DNA from 4 places in the Kosakonia pseudosacchari genome. Region 2 is predicted to be linked to each of the others. Evidence: predicted binding sites of a transcription regulator. Region 2 holds the regulator's gene; each other region holds the start of a gene.
What was found. The regulator Fur, encoded in region 2, represses iron uptake genes when iron is present. The targets are predictions, from matches to a motif close to ATAATAATGAGAACNACTATCAA.
Positions count from the first base shown of each region.

Region 1: a site for Fur is predicted at 1,925-1,947, ahead of fes (enterochelin esterase). Genes of this name have one in related genera too.
Region 3: a site for Fur is predicted at 2,200-2,222, ahead of IP581_RS19490 (TonB-dependent siderophore receptor). Genes of this name have one in related genera too.
Region 4: a site for Fur is predicted at 1,900-1,922, ahead of zupT (zinc transporter ZupT). Genes of this name have one in related genera too.

Region 1 is NZ_CP063425.1:1,292,656-1,296,571, forward strand. Features, by position in the region: gene IP581_RS05975 (TonB-dependent siderophore receptor) at 1-1,753, opposite strand, end outside; gene fes (enterochelin esterase) at 2,006-3,217, shown strand; gene IP581_RS05985 (MbtH family protein) at 3,246-3,449, shown strand; gene entF (enterobactin non-ribosomal peptide synthetase EntF) at 3,460-3,916, shown strand, end outside.
Region 2 is NZ_CP063425.1:1,423,127-1,427,042, forward strand. Features, by position in the region: gene IP581_RS06585 (beta-N-acetylhexosaminidase) at 1-1,337, shown strand, start outside; gene fur (ferric iron uptake transcriptional regulator) at 1,457-1,903, opposite strand; gene fldA (flavodoxin FldA) at 2,197-2,727, opposite strand; gene ybfE (LexA regulated protein) at 2,891-3,172, opposite strand; gene ybfF (esterase) at 3,303-3,916, opposite strand, start outside.
Region 3 is NZ_CP063425.1:4,131,969-4,135,884, reverse strand. Features, by position in the region: gene IP581_RS19490 (TonB-dependent siderophore receptor) at 1-2,125, opposite strand, end outside; gene IP581_RS19485 (hypothetical protein) at 2,438-2,665, opposite strand; gene IP581_RS19480 (iron ABC transporter substrate-binding protein) at 3,007-3,916, shown strand, end outside.
Region 4 is NZ_CP063425.1:4,188,762-4,192,677, reverse strand. Features, by position in the region: gene ribB (3,4-dihydroxy-2-butanone-4-phosphate synthase) at 12-665, shown strand; gene IP581_RS19770 (hypothetical protein) at 910-1,083, shown strand; gene zupT (zinc transporter ZupT) at 1,110-1,886, opposite strand; gene ygiD (4,5-DOPA-extradiol-dioxygenase) at 2,083-2,871, shown strand; gene IP581_RS19755 (TRAP transporter substrate-binding protein) at 3,182-3,916, shown strand, end outside.

The DNA.
Region 1 (3,916 bases), 130 kb from region 2:
TGTTCAGGGTGGACTTACCGCTGGTGATGGAGGTTTGTCCCACCGGCGAATAGCCCGACTCAATCTTATTGCGGTAGTCGTTACGGAACCAGGTCACGCCAGCCAGCCAGCCGTCACGTTTGAACTCCAGACCAATCTCTTTATTGATGCTGGTTTCCGCTTTCAGATCGTCGTTGCCTTGCAGATAACAGCCGATGTCTCTGCCGTTGGCATCCACGGTGACCGCGTAGCAACCCTGACCACGGCTGTAGAGAATGTAGTTCGGGTTGGTCTGGTACAGGCTCGGTGCTTTATAAGCACGGGCGATACCCATTTTCAGGGTGAAGTCGTCGCCCAGGCCCTGAGACAAGTTCAGCGACGGGCTCCAGTTGTTGCCCACGATGGTGTGGTGGTCGAAGCGCAACGCAGGCGTCAGCATGGTGCTGTCGGTCAGCTCAATGTTGTCTTCGGCAAACACCGAGAAGATATCCGCATCGGAATAGGGGCTACGGCCGGTGCTGCTGTAACCGGGAATATTACCGCCCATAAAGGTCTGCGTATTCGAGGTGTAATCTTTCATGCTCTGATGATCCCACTCGGCGCCGAGCGTCAGGTTCTGCTTGAACAGCAGTTCAAACGGTACGCTCGCTTCGCTGTGCAGCAACAGATCGCTGTAGTCGATATCGGAGAATTTTTGCGCGTTGAACAGACCTTCCGTACCGCCCGCCAGCCCTTCCGGGATGCGCGAGTTACGGGTGTGTTCATAGCGTACCCAGTTGTTGGTGGTGACGCCGTTATCCCAGCCGCCGGTCCAGGTTGCCGAATAGTTCTGGCGATAAAGGCGGTTGGTCTCTTTGCCATAGTTATCATTGACATAGTTATTGGTGCTGCTGTCGTTGTTGGTGTTCTGCGTATCGCCCGCGTAGAGGTTGCCCTGGCGGCTGTAGCCGGCCTGCAACTCCAGGGCCTGCATTGGGGCAAAATCCCAGCGCACGACGCCGGTAATGTCTTTGTTGATCGAGCCTTCACGTCCGGCAACGACAGTGTTGGCGTAAGTTCCGGTACGTTCGGACTGGTGATCTTTGTTGATGTCCTGCGCATCGGCCTGGGTTTTGGCGAGGTTGCCATACAGGCGGAAGCTAACATCGTCGCCGAGCGGGCCGCTCAGGCTGAAGTTGGTACGTTTGGTTGAACCTTCATCTTTGTGTTCCGGCGCGTTGAAATAGCTATTCCACGAACCGTGCCATTCGCCAGTATTCTCTTTTTTGGTGATGATATTCACCACGCCGCCTGCCGCGCCGTTACCGTAACGCGCCGCCGCCGGGCCGCGAATCACTTCGATACGCTCGATCATTTCCGGCGGCACCCAGTTGGTGTCACCGCGGCTGTCGCGCTCGCCGCGCCAGCCAAGCCGCACGGAATTGCGGCTGGTAACGGGTTTTCCATCCACCAGAATCAGGGTGTTTTCCGGACCCATGCCGCGAATGTCGATCTGGCGGTTGTTCCCGCGCTGACCGCTGGTGGCGTTACCGGTTAAGTTCACGCCCGGCATGGTACGGATAATTTCGGAGACATCACGGGAAGGCGGGTTCTTACGAATTTCGTCGGCCGTGATGGTGGAAACGCCCGGCGCCTGCAAGTTTTGCTGCTCAGCCGTGACGACAATCGTCTCTTCGCCAGAGGCGGCGCGGGTTTCGGCCGCGAACGCTGGCACAGCAACGCCGTAGATCCCCAGATTGACCAGAACGGCCAGGGATTTGATTTTGTTATTCATTGTTGTTCCTGCTTTTCGTCGCCGCATCCCCGCTAGTCCTTTCCCAGGGGAGAGGAGGCGGCATAATGAAGCCAGCGCGGAGCGAGGCGCTCAGTCCTGAGAAAATTCGCCCACGGCGGCCGTTTTAAGTGAAAGACGCGCTTCCCACAGCGCGCCAATACGCTATTGCAAATGAAAATAGTTATCAATAATATTATCGATATTTTTTGATCTGCAAGCAAAAATTTCCACAGCATATTTGAGGTTAAAGCCGTGACGTCAACAACGGGAAGTGATGCCTGGTGGGAGTCAAAACAGGGGCCCGAATGGGTCAAAAATGCGCAGGGAAATTATGAGGTCACATTCTGGTGGCGCGATCCCGCCGGGACAGAAGCAACCTCGCGCGTGCGGTGGGTGTGGATCTACATTACCGGCGTGACCGATCACCATCAAACATCGACGCCGCAATCGCTGAGTCGCATTGACGGAACCGATGTCTGGTACTGGGAAACCACCCTTGCCGCCAGCTGGCGCGGCAGTTATTGCTTCATTCCTTCGCACAACAGCGACGATTTTTCCGCCGACGTTTTTACCACTACGCCGCCGGATCGCACTGCGCTGCGCGAAGGCTGGCGCAAGTTGTTAGCTCATGCGATTGCCGATCCGCTCAATGCGCAAAGCTGGCGCGGCGGGCGCGGGCATCCCGTTTCAGCGCTGGAAATGCCCGATGCGCCGTTGCAGCCAGGATGGCGTGAAACACAGACGCCGTTCAATGCGCCGCAGTGCCTGCAATGGCGCAGCACACTCCTCAACACTACGCGGCGCGTCTGGATCTACACCACCGGTAGCGGCGAGAGCGCCGAACGGCCGCTGGCGATCCTGCTCGACGGGCAGTTTTGGGCGCAAAGTATGCCGGTATGGCCCGCGCTGGCTGCATTGACCAGCGCCGGGCAACTGCCGGAGGCGGTGTATGTGCTGATCGATGTGATTGATAACGCCCACCGCAGCCGGGAGTTGCCGTGCAATGCCGATTTCTGGCTGGCGGTACAAGATGAGTTATTGCCGCAGGTTCGTGCCATTGCGCCGTTCAGCGACAACGCGGAGCACACCGTGGTGGCCGGGCAGAGTTTTGGCGGCCTGTCGTCACTGTATGCCGCACTGCACTGGCCGCAGCGGTTTGGCTGTGTGTTGAGCCAGTCTGGATCATTCTGGTGGCCGCATCGCGGCGGCGAGCGCGACGGCATCATTATCGAACAACTTAAAAACGGTGAGTTGCACCCGCAGAGCCTGCGCATTGTGCTGGAGGCGGGCGTTCGCGAACCGCTTATTTTTCGCGCCAACGAGGCGCTTTTTCCCCTGTTACAACGCACACAGCAGTCGGTTTTCTGGCGTCAGGTTGACGGCGGACACGATGCGCTTTGCTGGCGCGGCGGGTTGACCTCCGGGCTTATCACCCTCTGGCAGCCGCTTACCCGCGCTTGTTAATCGCGCCTTTTCACGACAGGAGTTTGCTATGGAATTCACCAACCCTTTCGATAACCCGCAAGGGCAATTTTATATTCTGCAAAATACCCGGCGGCAGTTCAGCCTGTGGCCTGCGCAGTGCGCGCTTCCCGATGGCTGGAATGTTGTCTGCGAGCCACAACCGCAGGGTGCGTGCGACACCTGGCTGGCGGCAAACTGGCAAACATTGACCCCGGCGCACCATGCGCAATGAGGAGCGGAAAATGACCCAACGTTTACCGCTGGTCGCCGCACAGCCGGGGATCTGGATGGCGGAAAAGCTCTCAACCCTGCCCAACGCCTGGAGCGTGGCGCACTATGTGGAACTGAAGGGCGATATCGACGCCGCGCTGCTGGCTCAGGCGATTGTCAGCGGTTTGTCGCAGGCCGACACGCTGCGCATGCGCTTTGAGGAAGAGAACGGCGAAGTGTGGCAGTGGGTAGATGAGGCACATGTCTTTGCCCTGCCGGAGATTGTTGATTTGCGTGACAACGGCGAACCACACGCCGCCGCATTACAGATAATGCGGGATGACCTGGCGCAAAACCTGCGCGTGGAGAGCGGCAATCCGCTGGTGTGCCACCGGCTGTTACGCGTGGGCGAGCAACACTGGTACTGGTATCAGCGTTATCACCATTTACTGGTCGATGGCTTCAGTTTTCCGGCCATTACCCGCCAGA
Region 2 (3,916 bases):
TGATCCCGGAAATCGATATGCCAGCTCATGCGCGTGCCGCGGTAATCTCTATGGAAGCGCGGTATGAGCGCCTGATGAAAGAGGGCAAAGAGAAAGAGGCGAACCAGTACCGTTTACTGGATCCGACGGATACCTCCAACACCACCGGTGTGCAGTTCTATAACCGCACCGGCTATCTCAATCCGTGCCTCGATTCGTCGCGTAACTTTGTAGACAAAGTGATTGGCGAAATCCAGCAGATGCATAAAGAAGCCGGACTGCCGCTGAATACCTGGCATTTTGGTGGCGACGAAGCGAAAAATATCTATCTGGGCGCCGGTTATACGGATCAGAAAAAACCGGAAGCGGGCAAAGGCATTATTGATCAGAGCAATCAGGATAAGCCGTGGGCGAAATCGCAAGCCTGCCAGGCGATGATCAAAGAGGGCAAAGTTGCCGACGTTGAACATCTCTCCAGCTATTTTGGCGTTGAGGTCAGCAAGCTGGTGAAAGCGCACGGCATTGACACGATGCAGGCGTGGCAGGACGGTTTGAAAGATGCCAAAGATGCGTCGGTGTTCGCCACCGATCATGTCAACGTGAACTTCTGGGACACGCTCTACTGGGGCGGTTTTGACTCGGTAAATGACTGGGCGAACAAAGGTTTCCGCGTGGTGGTCTCTAACCCGGATTACGTTTATCTCGACTTCCCGAATGAGGTCAACCCGGCCGAAAGCGGTTACTATTGGGGCACGCGTTTTAGCGATGAACGTAAGATATTCAGCTTCGCCCCGGACAATATGCCGCAGAACGCAGAAACCTCGCTTGATCGCGATGGCACCCCGTTTAGCGCGAAGTCCGACAAACCGTGGCCGGGTGCGTATGGCCTTTCTGCGCAGCTGTGGAGCGAGGTGGTGCGCACCGATAATCAGATGGAGTACATGATCTATCCACGTATGATTTCGGTGGCGGAACGCGCATGGCACCGCGCGGGCTGGGAGCAGGATTACAAAGCCGGGCGTGAATACAAAGGCGGTGAGACACATCTGGTGGATGTGAAAGCGCTGGAAAGGGACTGGCAACGCTTTGCTAATCTGTTAGGCCATCGTGAACTGGCGAAACTGGACAAAGCGGGCGTGCACTATCGCTTGCCTGTGCCGGGCGCTCGCGTGGTCGGTGGAAAACTGGAAGCCAATACCAGTTTCCCGGGCATGGTGGTTGAGTTCTCAACCGACGGCGGCAAAAACTGGCAGCGCTACGACGATAAAGCGCGTCCGCAGGTGAGCGGGGAAGTGCAGGTGCGCACCGCCAGCCCGGACGGTAAACGCTTTAGCCGTGTCGACAGCGTAAAAGCGTAATGTGATGTGGTGATTAAACCCGGCGGCGCGAGCTTGCCGGGTTTTTCTTTTTTGCCGTTATCGTTATTGCAGATAAAAAAAAGCCAACCGTCAGGCTGGCTTTTAGGTTTTAAACGCTATTATTTCGCGTCGTGCGCGTGTTCATCTTCGCGGCAGTCACCTTCGGCGCAGTGGCCGTAAAGGTAAAGACTGTGGTTAGTCAGGCGAATACCGTGTTTCGCGGCGATTTCACGCTGACGCGCTTCAATGGAGTCATCACTGAATTCAATCACCTTGCCGCAATCGAGGCAGATCAGGTGATCGTGGTGATGTTGTTGAGTCAGTTCAAAAACGGACTTGCCGCCTTCGAAGTTATGACGGGTCACAATCCCGGCGTCATCAAACTGGTTCAGTACACGGTAAACCGTTGCCAGCCCGATCTCTTCGCCCATGTCGATCAGTCGTTTGTATAAATCTTCCGCACTGACATGATGGTTATCCGGTTCCTGAAGCACTTCAAGGATTTTTAACCGAGGAAGCGTGACTTTCAGGCCGGCCTTCTTTAATGCGGTATTGTTGTCAGTCATGCGGAATCTGTCCTGTTGCTATACGATTCACTTCCTTAGCGGAAGTTATAAGGAATGCACCTGGGGTAATGCGTCTCATTATAGAACTGCCATGGCTGGATGAAAACTGCAAGCCCTCAAGTAAAGTAAGCTTATAAAACGTGGTGTCGCCAGCAAAGTCCTTTACGGCGGCACCCAGTTTAGCAGGGCTTATTGTACAGCGATGGAGAAAAAAGTTAAAAATTTGTAGCAATTATTTCCATTGCTTTTATCTATTAATACGGCGTAACCCACAGATTACGCCGTAAAAAAACTCAGGCATTAAGGATATCGTCCAGGTGCAACTCTTCGCGAACCTGTTTTACCCATTTTTGAACGCGTTCGGAAGTCAGCTCGGGTTGACGGTCTTCGTCAATCGCCAGGCCAACGAAGTGGTCATCGTCCGCCAGACCTTTAGAGGCTTCAAAATGGTAGCCCGCGGTTGGCCAGTGACCAACGATGGTCGCGCCGCGCGGTTCGATGATATCGCGAATGGTGCCCAGCGCATCGCAGAAATACTCCGCGTAATCTTCCTGGTCGCCACAGCCGAACAGCGCAACTAATTTACCGTTAAAGTCGATCTCTTCCAGCGTCGGGAAAAAGTCATCCCAGTCGCACTGCGCTTCACCATAGTACCAGGTAGGAATGCCGAGCAACAGAATGTCATACCCTTCGATATCTTCTTTGCTGCTCTTGGCAATGTCATGTACGTCGGCAACATCTTTACCAAGCTGACTCTGAATCATTTTCGCGATGTTTTCGGTGTTGCCGGTGTCGCTGCCGAAGAAAATACCTGTAATTGCCATGAGTAAAATAACCTCTTGAAACTTAATGAGTATGGTGGTGGCGCTACGCCCACAGATAAGGGCAATCATAGCAGAACAGGGAAGCACGCGGAAACTGCTATCGCGTCGGACTGCACTGTATGACACATGAAAGTGTTATTTCGACGATGTTTCGGAGGATTCGCTAGCCGCGCAATGCCTTCAGCTGCGCCAGCAGCATCTCTTCGATAAGCTCGCTGCGGCTCATATCTCGCGCTTCTGCCAGCTCGTTTAACGCATCGACGGCTTCCACGTTGAGTTTTAATTCGACACGCTTAAGCCCACGAACTTTATCGCGTTTTAGCTGATTGCGTTTGTTGATGCGCAACTGTTCATCGCGCGAGAGCGGGTTTGTCTTCGGCCGTCCCGGGCGACGCTCATTCGCGAACAGGTCTAGTGTCGTACGGTCCGTTTGTTCTTTAGCCATGATCTAAATACTACGGGAAAAACAAGCAATCGGGCGGCGCGCCCGGGCTGAATAGCGCGCCATCATACATCAGCACAACGGACACGCCAACGACCGGGCGCGTTGAAACGACCAGTCGCCGCCTTTTTAATCAATTTGTCTTTTCAGCGAGATAGCGACGAATAGCACGCAAAACCGCGTCGGGTTTCTCGGCATGTACCCAATGGCCGGCACCGGCAATGACATGCGCCCGCGCCTGCGGGAACTGCGCCAGCAGCGCGTCACGGTACGCTTCAGTGACATAAGGGGAGTTTCCGCCGCGAACAAACAGGGCCGGTTTATGCCATGCAGGAACCGTTTCCCAGCCGACAATATGCGGATACTGCTCCCATAACACCGGCACATTGAAACGCCATGCGCCGTCGACAAAGGATTTCAGCAGGAACTGAATGACACCTTCTTCATTTATATGTTCGCGCATCAGAGCGGCGGCTTGCTGGCGAGTGGATGCCCCGGCATCGTTCACCGCATTGATGGCGGCAAAAATTTCGTCATGGCGGCGCACCTGGTAATCCACAGGCGCAATATCAATCGCCACCAGTTGATCAATACGCTCCGGCGCAAGCGCTGTTAACGCCATCACGGCTTTACCGCCCATGGAGTGGCCAATAAAGGTCGCTTTGTCGAGTTGATGAGCGTTCAGCGTATCCAGCAGATCCTGCGCCATGGCCGGGTAGTTCATTTCTGAAGCGCGTTCTGAAAGAC
Region 3 (3,916 bases), 2.2 Mb from region 2:
CTGCGCCGTAGGTTGGGCTGTATAAACCCGGTGCGCGTTGTCCCCATGCGGTGGTGTAATCTTCGTCCAGCAGGTTTTCAACGCTAAAACTTAACTTACCGACGGGCAAAAGATAACTGCCGAGCAGGTCAACGGTGTTGTACCCGTCAATATGTTTGCCATCGGCGTCAGAAAGATCAAAGGTCTGGGTGCTTTGCAGGCGTAACGTCCAGTCGCCTGGCGCCCAGTTGATCCACGCGCTCATTTTCGACGGGCTGGCGCTATCCACGGTCAGTTTCTGCCACTTGCCATCGACGCGGGTTTGCGACTTGATGGCGTTAAAGTTCGCGCCGGTGCTCCATTCGCTGTTGCTAAAGAAGTAATCGACCTGGCCTTCCACACCGTAAATACGACGCTGATCATCTTCAATATTGATGGTCATGTCGCTTTTGTTGATGTTGATGGTTTTATCCGAAAGCGAATAGTACGCGGCGATCTGCGTACGCAGGCTATCGCCGGTGTAACGCCAGCCCAGCTCGTAGGCATTCACTTTAATGCCATCCAGCTTCGAATCATTAACGTTGACGCTGTTCACCAGGCGATAGTGGCCGTTTTCCAGCTTGTAGGTGCCGGAACCGTAATATTTCGCGAGGTCCGGGATTTCGAAGCCTTGCGAGAAGTTAAACCACAATTGCTGGCGTTCGCTCAGGTGGCCGAGGATGCCTGCGTTGAACAGCAGATTGTTGTAATCCGTTTTGCCGCCTGGCACCGCATCTGCCGAGGTCGCCTTGCCGGTGGCGATGGCTTGCTGCTGCGCGTAGCCCACAAAGTCGTCGACTCTGTTTTCCGTGTACTGGTAGCGCACGCCACCGCTCAGGGTGATGGCCGCAATGTCATAGCTGCTTTGCAGGAACGGCGCGAGGTTCGTGATGCTGTAGCCGGGATAGCGCCCGACGTTATAAGCGTTATCCAGTTTCATCCCACCGCTGGCGGCGGCGTTGCTGAGATTGAAAAATTGCTGGTTGGCATCGAACGTTTCATGTTCGGCGTCCACGCCCCAGGTTAATGTCAGATCTTCCAGCGGTTTGCTGTTAAGAGTCAGTTTGCCGCCGTAGAAATCGGTTTTTTGCTGCGATGCGCCAATGCTGGTCACCGAGCCGCCGGAAAGCGTCGGGAAGGGGTAATACGTCAGGCTTTCGTCACGGTAGTAAATCTGTGCCAGTAAATCCTGGCCCCAGAAATCGCTGTTGGTGTATTGCAGGTTAATTAAGTGGCGTTCAGTGCCGGGGATGCGGTCGGAATCAAGGTTACTTTTGTTGTACGCGTTGCCGACGCCGCGCACTGCCGAGAAGTTTTCGCCAAGGAAGAGGCCGTGCTTACCGTCAGACTGGCTTTTGTAATACTGCGTAGTGAGCTGCAACTGTTGATGATCGTCGATATTCAGCGTGCCGGTGCCCATGACATCCAGGCGGTCTGAGTACTGCAAACCGGTTTGCGTGTTATCAATAATCACTTCATTGCCTTTGCCGTCATACCAGCCGCCATAACGCTGATAGGCCACAGAAAGACGCCCTGAAGCGTTATCATTACCGCCGCTGACCGCCGCGGCGATGTTCTCGTCGTGATCGTTATGGCTGTTAAAACCGCTTTTTGTGCCGGTCTGGAACTCAACCTGGGTTTCCGGCTGGCCTTTTTTGGTGACGATATTGATTAAACCGCCGGTGCTGCCGCCGCCGTACAGTGATGTCGCGCCGGAAATCACTTCGATGCGCTCAATATTAAACGGATCGATCGCATCAAGCTGACGGCTGTCGCTGCGGGATGAGTTCAGGCGTACCCCGTCGACCATCACCATCATTGACCGGCCGCGCAAATTCATGCCGTAATTGGTGCGTCCCTGGCTGCTGACGTCCATGCCGGGAATCAACTGCGCCAGCACCTCTTTTAACTCTTTGCCGCCCTGAACCTGCTGCTCAATGTCAGCCTGTTCAATGACCCAGGTGGTTTGCGCCATATCCGTAACGCTGTGGTTTGCGCGGCTGGCGGCAACCACCAGCGTCTCTTCTTTTTGACCTTCCGCCGAGGCGTTAACGGAAAACATCATCAATAAACAAGGATTTAATGCCCAAAGATAACGAGATTTCATTGTTATGGTGATCCTGATTTAACAGAAGTACGGCGGCGCTGATCCTCCCGAGCCGCAAGCAGTATCGCCATTTGTTGATAGCGATTATCAAGATGATATGAATTATCGTTACCAAGTAAACGCTTTATGTAAAAAAATGTTGGATTAACCCGGTGATTTCCATGAAGTTTTTAAGGTTTTGGCGCGAGTGACTGAACTGGCAAAGTGCGGGGAGGGCACCGGGTTCGATAATAATACCGCCCGGTATAATAAGGTTGCTGGTATTTATTGCGTGAAGTTTGAACGGTAAATAAAAAGGTATTTTAGCGGGGTTTAGCGCTTCGTTTTGTTATGTTTTTCTTTAAAGTCCGCAATCGCCTGATTGATGTTATCGGTTGCGATGGCATCCACTTTTTCGTCTTCGAAAAAGATTTCATAATGGCCAGAAACATATTTAAAGGTAAATATCTTACCCTGATAGCGCACGCGCTTTTCTTTTACAGACAATCCCCTGCTGCGCATAGCCACTTTTGCCATTGTATCTATCTTTTTATTTTTCATAATTATTTGTCTTACCTGTGCAGGTTGTTTTGCGATGTTTGGTATTAAACCCACTCAATCTGATGTTAATTTGTTATTCACGGAAAAGATAGCCACGGTTGTCTGATTCGCTGGATTGATAATATATGAAACATTTAACCTCATGTTAAGGTTGTCTTAATCTTTAGCGTATCTTGCAATTGCGGGATGGTGGATTAATTCATTTTTTAATTTTTGATGATATTTAATTTCAAACTCGATCGTGTGATAATAATTTTGATTCTCATTTCATTTCCACTACGATTAAAATCCAGCCCGGCTCGTATGTGCTGACGATTACACATAATTTAAAAGGAATGATGATGAAGAACCGCTTTTTGCCGCTCTGTTCACTTGCACTGGTCATCTCTTCAGTTTTTGCTGCTCCTGCGGCGTTCGCCGCTGGTAACAACGACGGTATCGTGGTCTATAACGCGCAGCACGAAAATCTGACAAAATCCTGGGTCGACGAATTCACCAAAGAAACCGGCATCAACGTCACGCTGCGTAACGGTGGCGACACGGAACTGGGTAACCAGCTGGTGCAGGAAGGCAACGTTTCGCCAGCGGATGTGTTTCTGACGGAAAACTCCCCGGCGATGACGCTGGTCGACAACGCCGGGCTTTTTGCGCCGCTTAATGCTGATACGCTGAAACAAGTTCCGGCTCAGTTCCGCCCGGCGCATGGTCGCTGGATTGGCATTGCCGCGCGCAGCACCGTTTTTGTCTATAACCCGGCGAAACTCTCCGCTTCGCAGTTACCTGCATCGATCATGGATTTAGCCAAACCGGAATGGAAAGGTCGCTGGGCGGCATCGCCTTCAGGCGCGGACTTCCAGGCAATTGTCAGCGCGATGCTGACCCTGAAAGGCGAAAAAGCCACGCTGGACTGGCTGAAAGCGATGAAAACCCACTTTGTGCCTTATAAAGGCAATAGCACAGTGATGAAAGCGGTCAATGCCGGGCAAATCGACGGCGGCGTGATTTATCACTACTACTACTTTGTCGACCAGGCTAAAACCGGCGAGAACAGCAAAAATACCCAGCTTCACTACTTTAAACATCAGGATCCGGGTGCGTTTGTCAGCATCTCTGGCGGCGGCGTTTTAGCCTCCAGCAAACACCAGAAACAGGCGCAGGCGTTTATCAAGTGGATAACCGGCAAGCAGGGCCAGGAGATGCTGCGCACCAATACTGCGTTTGAATATGCCGTTGGCGTTGGTGCGGCTTCTA
Region 4 (3,916 bases), 2.1 Mb from region 2:
GGTCTTTTACCATGAATCAGACGCTGCTTTCTTCTTTTGGCACGCCTTTCCAACGTATTGAACACGCTCTTGCCGCGCTGCGCGAAGGCCGTGGTGTGATGGTGCTCGATGACGAGAACCGCGAAAACGAAGGCGACATGATTTTCGCCGCTGAAACCATGACCGTTGAGCAGATGGCGCTGACCATTCGCCACGGTAGCGGCATTGTTTGCCTGTGCCTGACCGACGAACGCCGTAAACAACTCGATCTGCCAATGATGGTAGAGAACAACACCAGCGCATTTGGCACTGGTTTTACTGTGACCATTGAAGCGGCACACGGCGTAACCACCGGCGTTTCGGCGGCTGACCGTCTTACCACCGTTCGTGCGGCGATTGCTGATGGCGCTAAACCGTCCGATCTGAACCGTCCTGGTCACGTATTCCCGCTGCGCGCGCAGCCGGGTGGCGTGCTGACTCGTGGTGGTCACACAGAAGCGACTATCGATTTAGTGACGCTGGCGGGCTTCAAACCGGCGGGTGTGCTGTGTGAATTAACCAATGACGATGGTTCGATGGCGCGCGCGCCGGAATGCATCGCCTTTGCGAAACAGCACAATATGGCAGTAGTGACAATTGAAGACCTGGTGGCTTATCGCCAGGAACATGAGCGCAAAGCCAGTTAATTAATCGTTCGCCTTATTCATAAAAATCCGCAGCTTTTAGCTGCGGATTTTTTTTGCCTGTTCTGCGTCAAAGTTTGGCGCGCTTCTGGTCAGCACGCATTGAAAATCTGCTGTTCTACTTATAAAGTGGTAAGCGCTGCGGCGAGTATTAAAACGGACTTGAGATTTTTCTAACTCGTTCAAATTAAGTGGCTTTGTGATTCATTTGTGAAGCAATTTTTGCCGAATATATGACGGAGGCAATGTGTTTATTTCCTGGTATTGGATTGTGGCTATTGTTGTGCTGGTTGTTGGCTATATCCACGTGCTTAAACGTAATTGCAAAGCCTGCCGTCACGATCGCGAAGCGATTTATAAAGGTTATTTACGCGTGCTTGATGAGGTGAAAAAACTGCGGCGCGTTGGGCAGGGCGATTAAAACACCGCTGCCCGCAATCACCTTATTTAACCGCCAAATCCCATTGCCTGTAGCGCCACCAGGCTTAACCCCATCACCGACATGCCGCACAGTACGCCGTAGCTCGGGTTGTTATTCGGATCGATCTCTTTTGCCAGCGGCATTAATTCATCAACCGACAGCGCCACCATGATCCCGGCAACCGCCGCCATAATCGCCGCCATCACTACCGGCGAGACCAGGCTTCCCAGAATCAGCCACGCCAGCACGCCGCCAAGGATTTCCGCCATACCCGAGATGCCCGCCCAGAATACCGCACTGCGTTTTGACCCGGTTGCCGCATACACCGGCCCGGCGACCGCCAGCCCTTCAGGAATATTGTGTAACGCGACCGCGAAGGCAATGCCAAAACCGAGCTCCAGATCATTGCTGGCGGTAACGTAAGTGGCGATCCCTTCCGGAAAGTTATGCAGGCTGATACCGAGCGTCAGCAAAATGGCGGTACGGCGAATACCGCGCGGAAAAGTTTGCTGTGTGCCCTGCATTAAATCTTGCGGATGGGCGTGCGGTAACATGCGATCCAGCGCGAAATAGCCCAGCAAGCCGACGACAAACATGCCATAGCCGAGCATAGGCGACATATTTTCCGTTGCCAGTGCGGCGGGCAACATCTCCATCAGCGAGATAAGCAGCATGATCCCGGCGGCAAAACCGAGCGAAAACGCCAGTACGCGGTTTGAGGGCTTCTGGCCGATAACACCAAGAAGCGCGCCAATAAACGTCGCCGCGCCTGCCAGGATGGTCAGAATCAAAGGTACTGACATAGGTTGCTCCTTTATGATAATCATTCTCATTAATCTACGTTTTTGTTGCACGAAAAGCGAGACGGGTTGGCTGGCTTTACGCATTCCTTACATTCAAAATTACTGATGATCTTCATCACGGTTATCTGAGTTCTTCACCTACCGAAAAAGCGTAATCTACGTTTATCAAATAGACACACTCAGTAAGGATATCACCATGTCAGCACCTCGCATGCCCGCACTGTTTTTGGGCCACGGCAGCCCAATGAATGTGCTGGAAGATAACGTTTATACCCGCGCCTGGCGCGCTCTGGGCGAGACGCTGCCACGCCCGAAAGCGATTGTGGTGGTATCCGCGCACTGGTTTACTCGCGGAACCGGCGTAACCGCCATGGAAGCGCCAAAAACTATCCATGATTTTGGCGGTTTTCCGCAGGCGTTGTACGACACGCATTATCCGGCACCTGGCTCGCCAGAGCTGGCTCAGCGTTTGGTGGAGTTGCTCTCGCCTGTGCCAGTAACGCTGGATAAAGAAGCCTGGGGTTTTGACCACGGTTCATGGGGCGTGTTGATCAAAATGTACCCGAACGCGGATATTCCGATGGTGCAGCTCAGTATCGACAGCACCAAACCGGCGGCATGGCACTTCGAAATGGGCCGCAAGCTGGCGGTGCTTCGCGATGAAGGCATCATGCTAGTTGCCAGCGGTAACGTGGTACATAACCTGCGTACCGCGCGCTGGCATGGCGAAAATACCCCTTATCCGTGGGCAACGGCGTTCAATGATTATGTGAAAGAGAACCTGACCTGGCAGGGGCCAGCCGAGCAGCATCCGTTAGTCAATTATCTTGAGCATGAAGGCGGTTCGCTCTCTAACCCGACGCCGGATCACTTCCTGCCTCTGCTGTATGTGCTTGGCGCATGGGATGGCAAGGAACCGGTGTCGATACCGGTCGAGGGTATCGAGATGGGATCGCTCAGTATGCTTTCGGTCCAGGTTGGCTAAATGAATGGCGCGTTATGCGCCATTTTTTTCGCCTGAAAATAGAAAACTTCGAGGAGGATCGCAAAAAAAAGCACCTGAAATACGGTTTTTTTGAAAATAAAAAGAGCTTCGCTACAAAAATGAAACGCCGTGCTGAATTTCGGCTCTTTTTGTGAACATCATCGTCGCAATAACCCACCTGAGTGACTACGCTTCAGAGTGTCTGGTTTTCAGACATACCCATAAAAACAATCCGGTGTAATGCCACGAACATTCTGTTCGCGGTCGGTCTTTTGCGCCTAAAAATTAAACCCTCTGGAGACACGGAAATATGAACTCAGCGAAAACCTTACAAAAAGTCTGTATTAGTTCCGCTCTGCTGTTTATCTCCCACGCCTCTGTCGCCCAAACCTTTCGCGCTGCCGATGTTCATCCCGCCGACTACCCGAATGTGGTGGCGGTAAAACATATGGGTGAAAAACTCAGCAAGGCGACAGATGGTCGGCTGGATATTAAGACCTTTCCAGGCGGCGTATTAGGCGACGAGAAGCAAGTCATTGAACAGGCACAAATTGGTGCCATTGATATTATTCGTGTCTCGATGACGCCAGTCGCGGCGATATTACCGGAGATCAACGTCTTTACGCTGCCTTATATTTTTCGCGATGAAGACCATATGCATAAAGTTCTGGATGGCATGATTGGCCAGGAAATTGGTAATCGCCTGTCGGAAAGCAGTAAATCGCGGCTGATCTTCCTGGGCTGGATGGACGCCGGAACGCGTAACCTGATCACCAAAGCGCCAGTCACTAAGCCGGAAGATCTTAAAGGCATGAAAATCCGCGTGCAGGGCAGCCCCATTGCGCTCGATACGCTGAAAGCGATGGGCGCTAACTCAGTGGCGATGGGGGTCAGCGAAGTGTTCAGCGGAATGCAAACCGGCGTAATTGATGGCACCGAAAATAACCCGCCCACATTCGTCGCGCATAACTATTTACCGGTCGTCAAAAATTATACCTGGAGTAAGCACTTTATTATTCCCGAGCTGTTTTTGTTCTCAAAAGCC